DNA from 3 places in the Cytobacillus sp. BC1816 genome. Region 2 is predicted to be linked to each of the others. Evidence: a T-box and tRNA genes for the amino acid it is inferred to sense, from the RefSeq annotation. Region 2 holds a T-box; the other regions hold tRNA genes.
What was found. A T-box is a leader RNA that pairs with one kind of tRNA and senses whether it is charged. The one in region 2 lies ahead of thrS (threonine--tRNA ligase), so its partner is inferred to be a tRNA-Thr.
Positions count from the first base shown of each region.

Region 1: it encodes a tRNA-Thr, which carries the amino acid that the T-box ahead of thrS (threonine--tRNA ligase) is inferred to sense. The anticodon was not compared.
Region 3: it encodes a tRNA-Thr, which carries the amino acid that the T-box ahead of thrS (threonine--tRNA ligase) is inferred to sense. The anticodon was not compared.

Region 1 covers NZ_CP195611.1:4,451,350-4,455,852, forward strand. Annotated here, with positions in the region: tRNA gene ACR42H_RS22540 (tRNA-Glu) at 1-41, opposite strand, end outside; tRNA gene ACR42H_RS22545 (tRNA-Ser) at 49-139, opposite strand; tRNA gene ACR42H_RS22550 (tRNA-Asn) at 145-219, opposite strand; tRNA gene ACR42H_RS22555 (tRNA-Ile) at 234-310, opposite strand; tRNA gene ACR42H_RS22560 (tRNA-Gly) at 315-388, opposite strand; tRNA gene ACR42H_RS22565 (tRNA-Phe) at 403-478, opposite strand; tRNA gene ACR42H_RS22570 (tRNA-Asp) at 503-579, opposite strand; tRNA gene ACR42H_RS22575 (tRNA-Met) at 583-656, opposite strand; tRNA gene ACR42H_RS22580 (tRNA-Ser) at 669-761, opposite strand; tRNA gene ACR42H_RS22585 (tRNA-Ile) at 775-851, opposite strand; tRNA gene ACR42H_RS22590 (tRNA-Met) at 869-945, opposite strand; tRNA gene ACR42H_RS22595 (tRNA-Ala) at 964-1,039, opposite strand; tRNA gene ACR42H_RS22600 (tRNA-Pro) at 1,049-1,125, opposite strand; tRNA gene ACR42H_RS22605 (tRNA-Arg) at 1,133-1,209, opposite strand; tRNA gene ACR42H_RS22610 (tRNA-Leu) at 1,225-1,313, opposite strand; tRNA gene ACR42H_RS22615 (tRNA-Gly) at 1,320-1,394, opposite strand; tRNA gene ACR42H_RS22620 (tRNA-Leu) at 1,403-1,487, opposite strand; tRNA gene ACR42H_RS22625 (tRNA-Lys) at 1,503-1,578, opposite strand; tRNA gene ACR42H_RS22630 (tRNA-Thr) at 1,636-1,711, opposite strand; tRNA gene ACR42H_RS22635 (tRNA-Val) at 1,732-1,807, opposite strand; rRNA gene rrf (5S ribosomal RNA) at 1,817-1,933, opposite strand; rRNA gene ACR42H_RS22645 (23S ribosomal RNA) at 2,186-4,503, opposite strand, start outside.
Region 2 covers NZ_CP195611.1:594,481-598,983, reverse strand. Annotated here, with positions in the region: gene ACR42H_RS03260 (YhgE/Pip family protein) at 1-1,372, shown strand, start outside; T-box leader at 1,440-1,672, shown strand; T-box leader at 1,984-2,215, shown strand; gene thrS (threonine--tRNA ligase) at 2,267-3,466, shown strand; partial or broken gene ACR42H_RS03250 (SRPBCC family protein) at 3,617-4,105, shown strand; gene ACR42H_RS03245 (cyclic-phosphate processing receiver domain-containing protein) at 4,279-4,503, shown strand, end outside.
Region 3 covers NZ_CP195611.1:174,476-178,978, reverse strand. Annotated here, with positions in the region: gene sigW (RNA polymerase sigma factor SigW) at 1-201, opposite strand, end outside; gene ACR42H_RS01015 (aspartyl-phosphate phosphatase Spo0E family protein) at 376-534, shown strand; gene rocF (arginase) at 577-1,482, opposite strand; tRNA gene ACR42H_RS01005 (tRNA-Ala) at 1,675-1,750, opposite strand; tRNA gene ACR42H_RS01000 (tRNA-Gly) at 1,758-1,832, opposite strand; tRNA gene ACR42H_RS00995 (tRNA-Lys) at 1,900-1,972, opposite strand; tRNA gene ACR42H_RS00990 (tRNA-Gln) at 1,978-2,052, opposite strand; tRNA gene ACR42H_RS00985 (tRNA-Tyr) at 2,118-2,201, opposite strand; tRNA gene ACR42H_RS00980 (tRNA-Thr) at 2,217-2,292, opposite strand; tRNA gene ACR42H_RS00975 (tRNA-Val) at 2,313-2,388, opposite strand; tRNA gene ACR42H_RS00970 (tRNA-Glu) at 2,393-2,467, opposite strand; tRNA gene ACR42H_RS00965 (tRNA-Thr) at 2,495-2,567, opposite strand; tRNA gene ACR42H_RS00960 (tRNA-Asn) at 2,604-2,678, opposite strand; rRNA gene rrf (5S ribosomal RNA) at 2,700-2,816, opposite strand; rRNA gene ACR42H_RS00950 (23S ribosomal RNA) at 2,941-4,503, opposite strand, start outside.

The DNA of each region.
Region 1 (4,503 bases), 1.5 Mb from region 2:
GCCGTGAAAGGGCGGTGTCTTAACCGCTTGACCAAGGGGCCAATAATATGGCGGAGAAGGAGGGATTTGAACCCTCGCGCCGGTTACCCGACCTACACCCTTAGCAGGGGCGCCTCTTCAGCCACTTGAGTACTTCCCCATATATGGCTCCGCAGGTAGGATTCGAACCTACGACCGTTCGGTTAACAGCCGAATGCTCTACCACTGAGCTACTGCGGAACAATAATATAAAATGGTGGGCCTAAATGGACTCGAACCATCGACCTCACGCTTATCAGGCGTGCGCTCTAACCAGCTGAGCTATAGGCCCATTTTGGAGCGGGTGAAGGGAATCGAACCCTCATCATCAGCTTGGAAGGCTGAGGTTTTACCACTAAACTACACCCGCATAGGGTTCTAAAATGGTGGCTCAGGACGGAATCGAACCGCCGACACAAGGATTTTCAGTCCTTTGCTCTACCGACTGAGCTACTGAGCCATATTATTAATTTTTTTGTAGAAATGGCGGTCCGGACGGGACTCGAACCCGCGACCTCCTGCGTGACAGGCAGGCATTCTAACCAACTGAACTACCGGACCAGATTGCGGGGGCAGGATTTGAACCTGCGACCTTCGGGTTATGAGCCCGACGAGCTACCGGACTGCTCCACCCCGCGACAATAATATTATGGAGGAGGAAAGGGGATTCGAACCCCTGCGCGGTTTGACCCGCCTGTCGGTTTTCAAGACCGATCCCTTCAGCCGGACTTGGGTATTCCTCCGTATAAATGAAAATGGTGGACCTTGTAGGACTCGAACCTACGACCGGACGGTTATGAGCCGTCTGCTCTAACCAGCTGAGCTAAAGGTCCAGCATCGATGAATGAAATGGTAGCGGCGGAGGGGATCGAACCCCCGACCTCACGGGTATGAACCGTACGCTCTAGCCAGCTGAGCTACACCGCCGAAATGTTAAAATATTCATGGTGGAGCCTAGCGGGATCGAACCGCTGACCTCCTGCGTGCAAAGCAGGCGCTCTCCCAGCTGAGCTAAGGCCCCAGTATTAAATGGTCGGGAAGACAGGATTCGAACCTGCGACCCCTTGGTCCCAAACCAAGTGCTCTACCAAGCTGAGCTACTCCCCGTATATAATGGCGCGCCCGAGAGGAGTCGAACCCCTAACCTTTTGATCCGTAGTCAAACGCTCTATCCAATTGAGCTACGGGCGCATTATTAAATTCTACTGGTGCCGAGGACCGGAATCGAACCGGTACGGTAGTCACCTACCGCAGGATTTTAAGTCCTGTGCGTCTGCCAGTTCCGCCACCCCGGCAATAAATGGAGCGGAAGACGGGATTCGAACCCGCGACCCCCACCTTGGCAAGGTGATGTTCTACCACTGAACTACTTCCGCATAAAGAATGGTGCGGGTGAAGGGAGTCGAACCCCCACGCCTTGCGGCGCCAGATCCTAAGTCTGGTGCGTCTGCCAATTCCGCCACACCCGCAATATGAAATTAAAATGGTGAGCCATGAAGGACTCGAACCTTCGACCCTCTGATTAAAAGTCAGATGCTCTACCGACTGAGCTAATGGCTCATACTTTTATGAGACTTCCTAAAGCTTGAATGGCTTTATTTTCTAAAAGAATTGAAGTGGTGCCGGCGAGAGGACTTGAACCCCCAACCTACTGATTACAAGTCAGTTGCTCTACCAATTGAGCTACACCGGCAGCTTGTACATTTAAATTAATGGTGGAGGATGACGGGATCGAACCGCCGACCCTCTGCTTGTAAGGCAGATGCTCTCCCAGCTGAGCTAATCCTCCATTATTAACGCCCGGCAGCGTCCTACTCTCACAAGGGGACAGCCCCTAACTACCATTGGCGCTGAGAAGCTTAACTTCCGTGTTCGGTATGGGAACGGGTGTGACCTTCTCGCTATCGCCACCAGACTATTTTTCAAAGACAAGTTTTATTATACCGTCTTTTTAAGATTTTTCAAGAGGAAATTTCATATTTTTCATTCCCTCAAAACTAGATAATGTATGAAGAAGCATTTGCCGAGTATTCACCAATGACTTGTCTAGCTTCGGCTCCTAACTTCTCGGCCGTTTCGATCCGTCCCTCCAAATCCCAAAACCAGGATTTGAATGGCCGGCTCTCCAACGTCTCTCGAAGTTGAACAGTCGCCTCCGCTTTTCGTTTTGGTTAAGTCCTCGATCGATTAGTATCAGTCAGCTCCACATGTCGCCACGCTTCCACCTCTGACCTATCAACCTGATCATCTTTCAGGGATCTTACTAGCTTGACGCTATGGGAAATCTCATCTCGAGGGGGGCTTCATGCTTAGATGCTTTCAGCACTTATCCCTTCCGCACATAGCTACCCAGCGATGCCTTTGGCAAGACAACTGGTACACCAGCGGTGCGTCCATCCCGGTCCTCTCGTACTAAGGACAGCTCCTCTCAAATTTCCTGCGCCCACGACGGATAGGGACCGAACTGTCTCACGACGTTCTGAACCCAGCTCGCGTACCGCTTTAATGGGCGAACAGCCCAACCCTTGGGACCGACTACAGCCCCAGGATGCGATGAGCCGACATCGAGGTGCCAAACCTCCCCGTCGATGTGGACTCTTGGGGGAGATAAGCCTGTTATCCCCGGGGTAGCTTTTATCCGTTGAGCGATGGCCCTTCCATGCGGAACCACCGGATCACTAAGCCCGACTTTCGTCCCTGCTCGACTTGTAGGTCTCGCAGTCAAGCTCCCTTGTGCCTTTACACTCTGCGAATGATTTCCAACCATTCTGAGGGAACCTTTGGGCGCCTCCGTTACTTTTTAGGAGGCGACCGCCCCAGTCAAACTGCCCACCTGACACTGTCTCCCGCCCCGATAAGGGGCGCGGGTTAGAATTTCAATACAGCCAGGGTAGTATCCCACCGACGCCTCCACCGAAGCTAGCGCTCCGGCTTCTCAGGCTCCTACCTATCCTGTACAAGCTGTACCAAAATTCAATATCAGGCTACAGTAAAGCTCCACGGGGTCTTTCCGTCCTGTCGCGGGTAACCTGCATCTTCACAGGTACTATAATTTCACCGAGTCTCTCGTTGAGACAGTGCCCAGATCGTTACGCCTTTCGTGCGGGTCGGAACTTACCCGACAAGGAATTTCGCTACCTTAGGACCGTTATAGTTACGGCCGCCGTTTACTGGGGCTTCGATTCAAAGCTTCGCTTGCGCTAACCTCTCCTCTTAACCTTCCAGCACCGGGCAGGCGTCAGCCCCTATACTTCGCCTTGCGGCTTCGCAGAGACCTGTGTTTTTGCTAAACAGTCGCCTGGGCCTATTCACTGCGGCTCATCAGGGCTATTCACCCTAATGAGCACCCCTTCTCCCGAAGTTACGGGGTCATTTTGCCGAGTTCCTTAACGAGAGTTCTCTCGCTCACCTTAGGATTCTCTCCTCGCCTACCTGTGTCGGTTTGCGGTACGGGCACCTTTTCCCTCGCTAGAGGCTTTTCTTGGCAGTGTGGAATCAGGAACTTCGGTACTAAATTTCCCTCGCCGTCACAGCTCAGCCTATGTGGTAACGGGATTTGCCTCGTTACCGGCCTAACTGCTTGGACGCGCTAATCCAGCAGCGCGCTTACCCTATCCTCCTGCGTCCCCCCATTGCTCAAACGGTAAAGAGGTGGTACAGGAATATCAACCTGTTGTCCATCGCCTACGCTTTTCAGCCTCGGCTTAGGTCCCGACTAACCCTGAGCGGACGAGCCTTCCTCAGGAAACCTTAGGCATTCGGTGGATGGGATTCTCACCCATCTTTCGCTACTCATACCGGCATTCTCACTTCTAAGCGCTCCACGGGTCCTTGCGATCCCGCTTCAACGCCCTTAGAACGCTCTCCTACCACTGACATCGTAAGATGTCAATCCACAGCTTCGGTGATACGTTTAGCCCCGGTACATTTTCGGCGCGGAGTCACTCGACCAGTGAGCTATTACGCACTCTTTAAATGGTGGCTGCTTCTAAGCCAACATCCTGGTTGTCTAAGCAACTCCACATCCTTTTCCACTTAACGTATACTTTGGGACCTTAGCTGGTGGTCTGGGCTGTTTCCCTCTTGACTACGGATCTTATCACTCGCAGTCTGACTCCCATGGATAAGTCTTTGGCATTCGGAGTTTGTCTGAATTCGGTAACCCGATGGGGGCCCCTAGTCCAAACAGTGCTCTACCTCCAAGACTCTTACTACATGAGGCTAGCCCTAAAGCTATTTCGGAGAGAACCAGCTATCTCCAAGTTCGATTGGAATTTCTCCGCTACCCACACCTCATCCCCGCACTTTTCAACGTGCGTGGGTTCGGGCCTCCATCCAGTGTTACCTGGACTTCACCCTGGACATGGGTAGATCACCTGGTTTCGGGTCTACGACCACATACTCATTCGCCCTATTCAGACTCGCTTTCGCTGCGGCTCCGTCTCATCAACTTAACCTCGCATGTAATCGTAACTCGCCGGTTCA
Region 2 (4,503 bases):
GATTCAGGAGAATCTGGAGAAGGTCCAGAATATGGCGGTAAAGGTGAACGATTTTATCACTTCGGTTCAATCCTCTGATTTGAACCTGGACCAGGGAAAGGAAATTAGTAATCAAATCAATGGGCAGATAGCGGGTTCGCTTCAGAATATCGAAACAATCGAAACAGCACTAAAGCAGCTGCAGGAATCCAATAAGGAACAAGGCACAAGCCAGAATCAGGAACAAATCAATCAGGCTCTGGAACAATTAGCTTTATTAAAACAGGAGCTGCAGGCAATCCAGGAAAACGGACAAAAGGTCAATGCCTTTCTTTCAGACAAGCAGCAGGAAGCGGATGATTTAATCACCCGGCTTCAGGAAAATTCAGCTGCAACTGCAGGCAGGATTGACGCATTCGTTAAAGAATATAATGAAAACATCCGGCCAGCCATCAACCAGGAAGTGGCCAGCGCCAAGGAAACATTGAGCAATGCCAGGAATATCCTGACTGAAATACAATCTGCCATGCCTGAAATCGAAAAAATCCTTGCTAATACAGAGGGGAACTTAGGTGAAGGAGAAAAAACGCTTAAGCACATTATTGGAGAGTTTCCATATGTAAGCGAAAAGATTAATCAATTAGCCGATCGGATTCGGGACATTCAGGGCGAGACAGACATCAGCGAGATCATTGAGCTGCTGCAAAATGACCCCGAAGCAGAGAAGGGTTTCTTCGAGGAACCTGTTCAGCTCAATAAAAACAGCCTATTCCCAATCCAAAATTACGGAACAGGCATGACTCCTTTTTATACCGTACTTGCGATATGGGTAGGTGCCCTTCTATTAATTTCCCTTTTAGCTACAGATGTCCATCATCCTGAAGACTTTACTGGAAAACAAATTTATTACGGCAAACTGCTCACCTTCCTAAGCATTGGATTTGCTCAAACCCTTGTAGTGACAATAGGGGATATCATCATTCTGGGAGTGGATGTGGCGGCACCTATGTGGTTTATCCTGTTTGGACTGATAAGCAGTTTAGTGTTTATATTAATTGTTTATACATTAGTATCTGTATTTGGCGATGTCGGAAAGGCCATGGCGATTGTCTTGCTGGTGCTTCAGATAGCGGGTGCAGGCGGAACCTATCCGACCGCCTTGCTTCCGGAATTTTTCCAAACCATCCACCCCTTCCTGCCCTTCTCTTATGCCATTGATCTAATGAGAGAAGCTGTTGGAGGCATTGTTTGGGAGAGAGTATACAGAGACCTCCTGGTCCTGACGCTATTCGGTATCATTGCACTATTAATTGGAACCTTCCTAAAAGAGCCATTAAGCAGAAAAACAAAAGCGCTGATGAAAAAATCGAAGGAATCGGGATTGTTTCATTAGAGTCTAAAAGTTTTATTAACTCTCTTGACCTTTTCCAAATTGTGTATTAAAATCAGTAAAAATATCAATATGAGCTATGAAAAGGACACGAATCTTTCTTTGTTTTCTTTCCAGAGATCAGGGCCTCCGGCTGTAAGCCCTGAAGAATTGGGATTGGTTTACCGCCTTGGAGCTATTATGGGGAAATGATCTAATCAGAGTATCTATAATCGGGAAATCCGTTATCTTTTTGAGCATAAAGCAGTCTTTCGGCATGCTTTATGGAATTAGGGTGGCACCACGACCGCACTCGTCCCTTTTGCTGGGATGGGTGCGTTTTTTATTTATTTAAAACTATATAGTTAGCGTTGATAAGGACATGAATCTTTCTTTATTTTCTTTTCATAGATCAGGGTCACCGGCTGCAAGCCCTGAAGAAATGGAATGGTTTACCGCCTTGGAGCTATTATGGGGAAATGATCTCGATCAGAGTATCCATAATCGGAGAATCCGTTATCTTTTTGAGCATAAAGCAGTCTTTCCAAATGCTTTATGGAATTAGGGTGGAACCACGGCCGCACTCGTCCCTTTTACTGGGATGAGTGCGGCTATTTATTTTTATTAAAACTATATAGTTAGCGTTGATAAGGACATGAATCTTTCTTTATTTTCTTTCCAGAGATCAGGGTCACCGGCTGCAAGCCCTGAAGAAATGGGAATGATTTACCGCCTTGGAGCTATTATGGGGAATGATTTAGATCAGAGTATCCATAATCGGGGAATCCGTTATCTTTTTGAGCATAAAACAGTCTTTCGATTGCTTTGTGAAATTAGGGTGGCACCACGACCACACTCGTCCCTATGTTTGGGAGGAGTGTGGTCTTTTTTTATAACTAATAATCAGGAGGAATTGAAATGGAAGCAGAAAAAATAAATCATAGAAAGTTAGGTCAAGAGCTGGAACTTTTCACATCCATGGAGGAAGCCCCGGGAATGCCTTTTTTCCTGCCAAATGGAATGGTGATGCGAAATGAACTTGAAAGTTACTGGAGAAGAAAACACCACCGTGCAGGCTATCAGGAAATTAAGACACCGATTATGATGAAACAGGAACTTTGGGAACAATCCGGCCATTGGGATCATTATCATGAAAATATGTATTTCTCAAATGTGGATGAACAAAATTATGCGATAAAGCCCATGAACTGCCCGGGTGCGATATTGGTTTTCAACAGCAAACGGAGAAGCTACCGGGAATTGCCTCTCCGCTATGCGGAACTGGGATTAGTCCATAGACACGAACTCTCAGGTTCTTTAAATGGATTGTTAAGAGTTCGGTCGTTCACTCAAGATGATGCCCATTTATTTGTGAGGTCTGATCAGATTGAAGCCGAGATTGATAAAATACTTGTCCTAATTGATGAGTTCTACTCCCATTTTGGTTTTGACTATAAAGTTGAACTTTCAACACGCCCAGAGGAATACATGGGATCACAGGAAATGTGGGAACGTGCTGAAGGGGCCTTGGAATCTGTTTTGAAAAACCAAGGAGTTAACTACCAGATTAATCCTGGTGATGGGGCGTTTTACGGGCCGAAAATTGATTTTCATATATTGGATTCTCTCGGCAGAAGCTGGCAATGCGGTACTGTCCAGCTGGATTTTCAAATGCCGCAAAAGTTTAATTGTGCTTATGTTGGTGAAGATAACAAACTTCATCTTCCCATTATGATTCATAGGGCCATCTTTGGTTCCGTTGAACGATTCATGGCCATTCTAATTGAGCACTTCGCAGGGGATTTTCCAGTGTGGCTGTCACCGGTTCAAGCAAAAATCATTCCCATCTCAGATGCCCATGCAGAATATGCAGAATATGTGAAATCACAATTGGAAGAAGCAGGAATCCGTGCGGAAGCCGACTTCAGAACAGAGAAAATGGGACTCAAGATCAGGGAAGCCGAAAAACAGAGAGTTCCCTGCATGCTGGTGATTGGTGATAAAGAAATGGAGCAGCAATCCCTGTCACTGAGAAAACGTAAAGTGGGAAATATCGATGTGATGAGCATTGAGGAAGTAATTGAGCATTTTATTAATGAAATAAACGGCGGCAGGTAAATCTTTCAAGCTCAGAAGGAATCTATTCCTTTTGGGCTTTCTTATTCTTTTACAAAATCTCTCCGAATTTTCTCCTATTAATCATATCCTAATTTTCAAAATAATTTTACTATTTAAATGTAATAATTTTACACTTGGGAGAGGATTTTTTTGAAAACCACGGCAAATGAGAAAGCCATTATTAATGAGACAACAATCAATTCACCACTGAATCTGGTATGGCTCGCTTAGACAATCTCAGATAGGGTATCTGAATGGTTTGCACCTGAAGCGAAAATAGAAGCTAAGGAAGGCGGAGCTTATGAGCTTTATTTTATTCCCGGCAATAGTACGGGCATGAGCACGAAGGGCTGCAAAATCAATAAGCTTATTACTGAAAATGGGCTTGAGTTCACCTGGAAAGGCCCAGACCAATTTGAGGATTTAATGAATAACGAGGATGAATTAACAACTGTACATGTAAGTTTCCAGGCAATCAATGAAGATTCAGCAAAAGTGGTCGTTGAACATAGGGGATTTAAGGATCATGATGATTGGATTGAAGCGATTAACTGGCATCAAATGGCTTGGTCAGGTGTACTGGACAGTTTAAAATCAGCTCTTGAAAAGGGCGAAGGAAATCTCTGCTGCCATCCTTAAAAGCAATTACCTGCTGACACTATCTTTTAAAACAGATAGGTGATGTTCGGTTTCTTCCAAATAATCCCTCTTTGGTATCTTTGCTTACATATATATGTTACAATGAAACATGAACCAAATCCTTAGGGTCAACTTGACTATTCTTAGTCACCCCTTCGAAAGGGGGATAAAAATTGGAGAAAATAAGCGTATTCCTGGATGATTATCGGAAAGCGCCTGATGGTCATGTATTAGTTGAGACCATCGATGAGTGTATCCATTTGCTTCAGACCTTTGAAATTGACCACTTGTCTTTAGACCATGATTTAGTTAGCAAATCGAGAAATGGTCTTATGCTTGTTCATATAATGGTTCAAAAACAGTTATTTGCGAATCGCATAACTGTTCACTCTGCCAAT
Region 3 (4,503 bases), 420 kb from region 2:
CAAGTCAATATTAAAGCTGGCAATGTTAACATAGGCTCTTAAGAAAGCCTCCTGTGCGATATCCTCTGCCTCATGCCTGTTTCCCAGCATTCTGTAGCAAATCTGAAAAACTTTATCTTTGTATATTTCAACAACTTCAGCATAAGCATCCTGGTCGCCTTTTAATACTTGCTTTATCCTCTTCTTTACGATTGTCTCCATTTTTTTACCTCCGCTCCAGTGCGGCTAATCGATAATACGAATCGATAGCGGAAAAGGTTTCATTTTAATTAAAAAACATTCAATTTCTATATTAGCAAATTTTTACTTATTCTGGTTTATTTTTTTCCTTTTAGGGTATAAAAGTACTAAATTAATCGAAAAGGGTTGGTTACGGTGTGTGTTAAGGAATTATTGAGAGATATTGAGGATTGCAGATCAAGAATGATTCAGTTAACAGCTTCCGCTTCTTTTACAGACCACTTGGTAGTTGATACGAGCACGAAACTCGATCAGCTTCTAAATAAATATTATACACTTACAGCAAAAAAATGAGCAGAACTTGTATACGTTCTGCTCATTTTTATTTTTCTATTATTATAGAAGCTTCTCGCCAAATAATGAACCCATAAGCGCGACTGCCACAGTAGCTGTTTTGTTTTTGTCATCCAAAATTGGGTTAACCTCTACAAATTCAGCCGATGTAATGATCTGCGATTCTGCAAGCATCTCCATGGCCAAGTGGCTTTCACGGTAGCTGATACCTCCAATAACTGGAGTTCCAACACCAGGGGCATCATGCGGATCCAGTCCATCCAAATCTAAAGACAGATGAACACCATCTGTATTTCTTTCTTTTAAGTATGTAATAGACTCCTCCATGACCTTTGTCATCCCAATCCGGTCGATTTCGTGCATGGTGTATACTTTAATGCCTCTTTCCTTAATAAGCTCCCGCTCTCCTTCATCCAAAGATCTTGCCCCAATAATGACAATATTCTCTGGCTTAACCTTTGGAGCATATCCCCCTACATTGGTTAAAAGCGGGTGGCCAATTCCCAGGCTTACTGCAAGAGGCATACCGTGTATGTTCCCTGATGGTGAAGTTTCAGCTGTATTTAAATCACCGTGGGCATCATACCAGATTACCCCAAGATTTTTATAGTGCTTCGAAACACCGGCCAAGGTTCCGATTGCGATGCTGTGATCGCCGCCCAGTACTAATGGAAAAGAACCGCTTTCTATTGCTTTATCAACTTCTTCGCCTAGTTTTTCTGTCTTTTCAGCAATAAGGTCCAAGTTTCTAAGATTTGAATTTGGATCGATTTGAACTTCTGGACGGCCGATGGCAATATCGCCCTGGTCATGGATTTCTTCGAATAAACACTTTAATCGTTCATTTACACCGGCATATCGGATCGCACTTGGCCCCATGTCCACACCGCGTCTCATCTGGCCAAGATCCATCGGCATTCCAATTATCGATAATTTCTGTCTTTTCATAGTAAAGTCCTCCCTTTCCCTTCATACTCATATTTTAACCGCTTTCAAACACATGACTCAACTCGACAAAATCGTGTATATATATGCGGTTTCCGGGGAAGAAAGTCCTAACAACCAGGTGTTCACCTCTAATGATGAGAAATAAAAAATCCCTAAACCATGATGGTTTAAGGATTGTCGTATGATGTATAATGGTGGAGCCTAGCGGGATCGAACCGCTGACCTCCTGCGTGCAAAGCAGGCGCTCTCCCAGCTGAGCTAAGGCCCCATTTATTTGGAGCGGAAGACGGGATTCGAACCCGCGACCCCCACCTTGGCAAGGTGATGTTCTACCACTGAACTACTTCCGCAAACATATTTATATGAAAAGTAAGACCTTCAGGAATCGATTCCCAAGGTCTGTGTTTTTCTATAAAGTGAGCCATGAAGGACTCGAACCTTCGACCCTCTGATTAAAAGTCAGATGCTCTACCGACTGAGCTAATGGCTCGAAATTGGCTGGGCTAGCAGGATTCGAACCTGCGAGTGACGGAGTCAAAGTCCGGTGCCTTACCGCTTGGCTATAGCCCAATAATGACAAAATAAAAAGGACATTCATATCTTGTCCAGTTTTTTGTGTTTTTATTAAAAATAAGTGGTGGAGGGGGGCAGATTCGAACTGCCGAACCCGAAGGAGCGGATTTACAGTCCGCCGCGTTTAGCCACTTCGCTACCCCTCCATCTATAAAACAAGATGGTGCCGGCGAGAGGACTTGAACCCCCAACCTACTGATTACAAGTCAGTTGCTCTACCAATTGAGCTACACCGGCAGCTTGTACATTTAAATTAATGGTGGAGGATGACGGGATCGAACCGCCGACCCTCTGCTTGTAAGGCAGATGCTCTCCCAGCTGAGCTAATCCTCCATTATGGTGACCCCTACGGGATTCGAACCCGTGTTACCGCCGTGAAAGGGCGGTGTCTTAACCGCTTGACCAAGGGGCCTAGTACTCTAGTTGTCTAAATTAAAAGAGCTTCCAACCGGGCTCGAACCGGTGACCTCTTCCTTACCATGGAAGTGCTCTACCTGCTGAGCTATGGAAGCAACAGCTCATAATTCCCAAAAGGGGCTTTATGAAAATGGCTCCGCAGGCAGGATTCGAACCTGCGACCGTTCGGTTAACAGCCGAATGCTCTACCACTGAGCTACTGCGGAAAATTGGTATTTTAGTAAACAGCCCGGCAGCGTCCTACTCTCACAAGGGGACAGCCCCTAACTACCATCGGCGCTGAGAAGCTTAACTTCCGTGTTCGGTATGGGAACGGGTGTGACCTTCTCGCCATCGCCACCAGACTATTTTCAAAAGACAAGTATGATTATACTTTCTTTTGGTGTTTTTTTCAAGAGGAAATTTCATTTTCTCGTTCCCTCAAAACTAGATAATGCATGAAGAAGCATATGCCGAGAATTCACCAATGTGGTTAAGTCCTCGATCGATTAGTATCAGTCAGCTCCACATGTCGCCACGCTTCCACCTCTGACCTATCAACCTGATCATCTTTCAGGGATCTTACTAGCTTGACGCTATGGGAAATCTCATCTCGAGGGGGGCTTCATGCTTAGATGCTTTCAGCACTTATCCCTTCCGCACATAGCTACCCAGCGATGCCTTTGGCAAGACAACTGGTACACCAGCGGTGCGTCCATCCCGGTCCTCTCGTACTAAGGACAGCTCCTCTCAAATTTCCTGCGCCCACGACGGATAGGGACCGAACTGTCTCACGACGTTCTGAACCCAGCTCGCGTACCGCTTTAATGGGCGAACAGCCCAACCCTTGGGACCGACTACAGCCCCAGGATGCGATGAGCCGACATCGAGGTGCCAAACCTCCCCGTCGATGTGGACTCTTGGGGGAGATAAGCCTGTTATCCCCGGGGTAGCTTTTATCCGTTGAGCGATGGCCCTTCCATGCGGAACCACCGGATCACTAAGCCCGACTTTCGTCCCTGCTCGACTTGTAGGTCTCGCAGTCAAGCTCCCTTGTGCCTTTACACTCTGCGAATGATTTCCAACCATTCTGAGGGAACCTTTGGGCGCCTCCGTTACTTTTTAGGAGGCGACCGCCCCAGTCAAACTGCCCACCTGACACTGTCTCCCGCCCCGATAAGGGGCGCGGGTTAGAATTTCAATACAGCCAGGGTAGTATCCCACCGACGCCTCCACCGAAGCTAGCGCTCCGGCTTCTCAGGCTCCTACCTATCCTGTACAAGCTGTACCAAAATTCAATATCAGGCTACAGTAAAGCTCCACGGGGTCTTTCCGTCCTGTCGCGGGTAACCTGCATCTTCACAGGTACTATAATTTCACCGAGTCTCTCGTTGAGACAGTGCCCAGATCGTTACGCCTTTCGTGCGGGTCGGAACTTACCCGACAAGGAATTTCGCTACCTTAGGACCGTTATAGTTACGGCCGCCGTTTACTGGGGCTTCGATTCAAAGCTTCGCTTGCGCTAACCTCTCCTCTTAACCTTCCAGCACCGGGCAGGCGTCAGCCCCTATACTTCGCCTTGCGGCTTCGCAGAGACCTGTGTTTTTGCTAAACAGTCGCCTGGGCCTATTCACTGCGGCTCATCAGGGCTATTCACCCTAATGAGCACCCCTTCTCCCGAAGTTACGGGGTCATTTTGCCGAGTTCCTTAACGAGAGTTCTCTCGCTCACCTTAGGATTCTCTCCTCGCCTACCTGTGTCGGTTTGCGGTACGGGCACCTTTTCCCTCGCTAGAGGCTTTTCTTGGCAGTGTGGAATCAGGAACTTCGGTACTAAATTTCCCTCGCCGTCACAGCTCAGCCTATGTGGTAACGGGATTTGCCTCGTTACCGGCCTAACTGCTTGGACGCGCTAATCCAGCAGCGCGCTTACCCTATCCTCCTGCGTCCCCCCATTGCTCAAACGGTAAAGAGGTGGTACAGGAATATCAACCTGTTGTCCATCGCCTACGCTTTTCAGCCTCGGCTTAGGTCCCGACTAACCCTGAGCGGA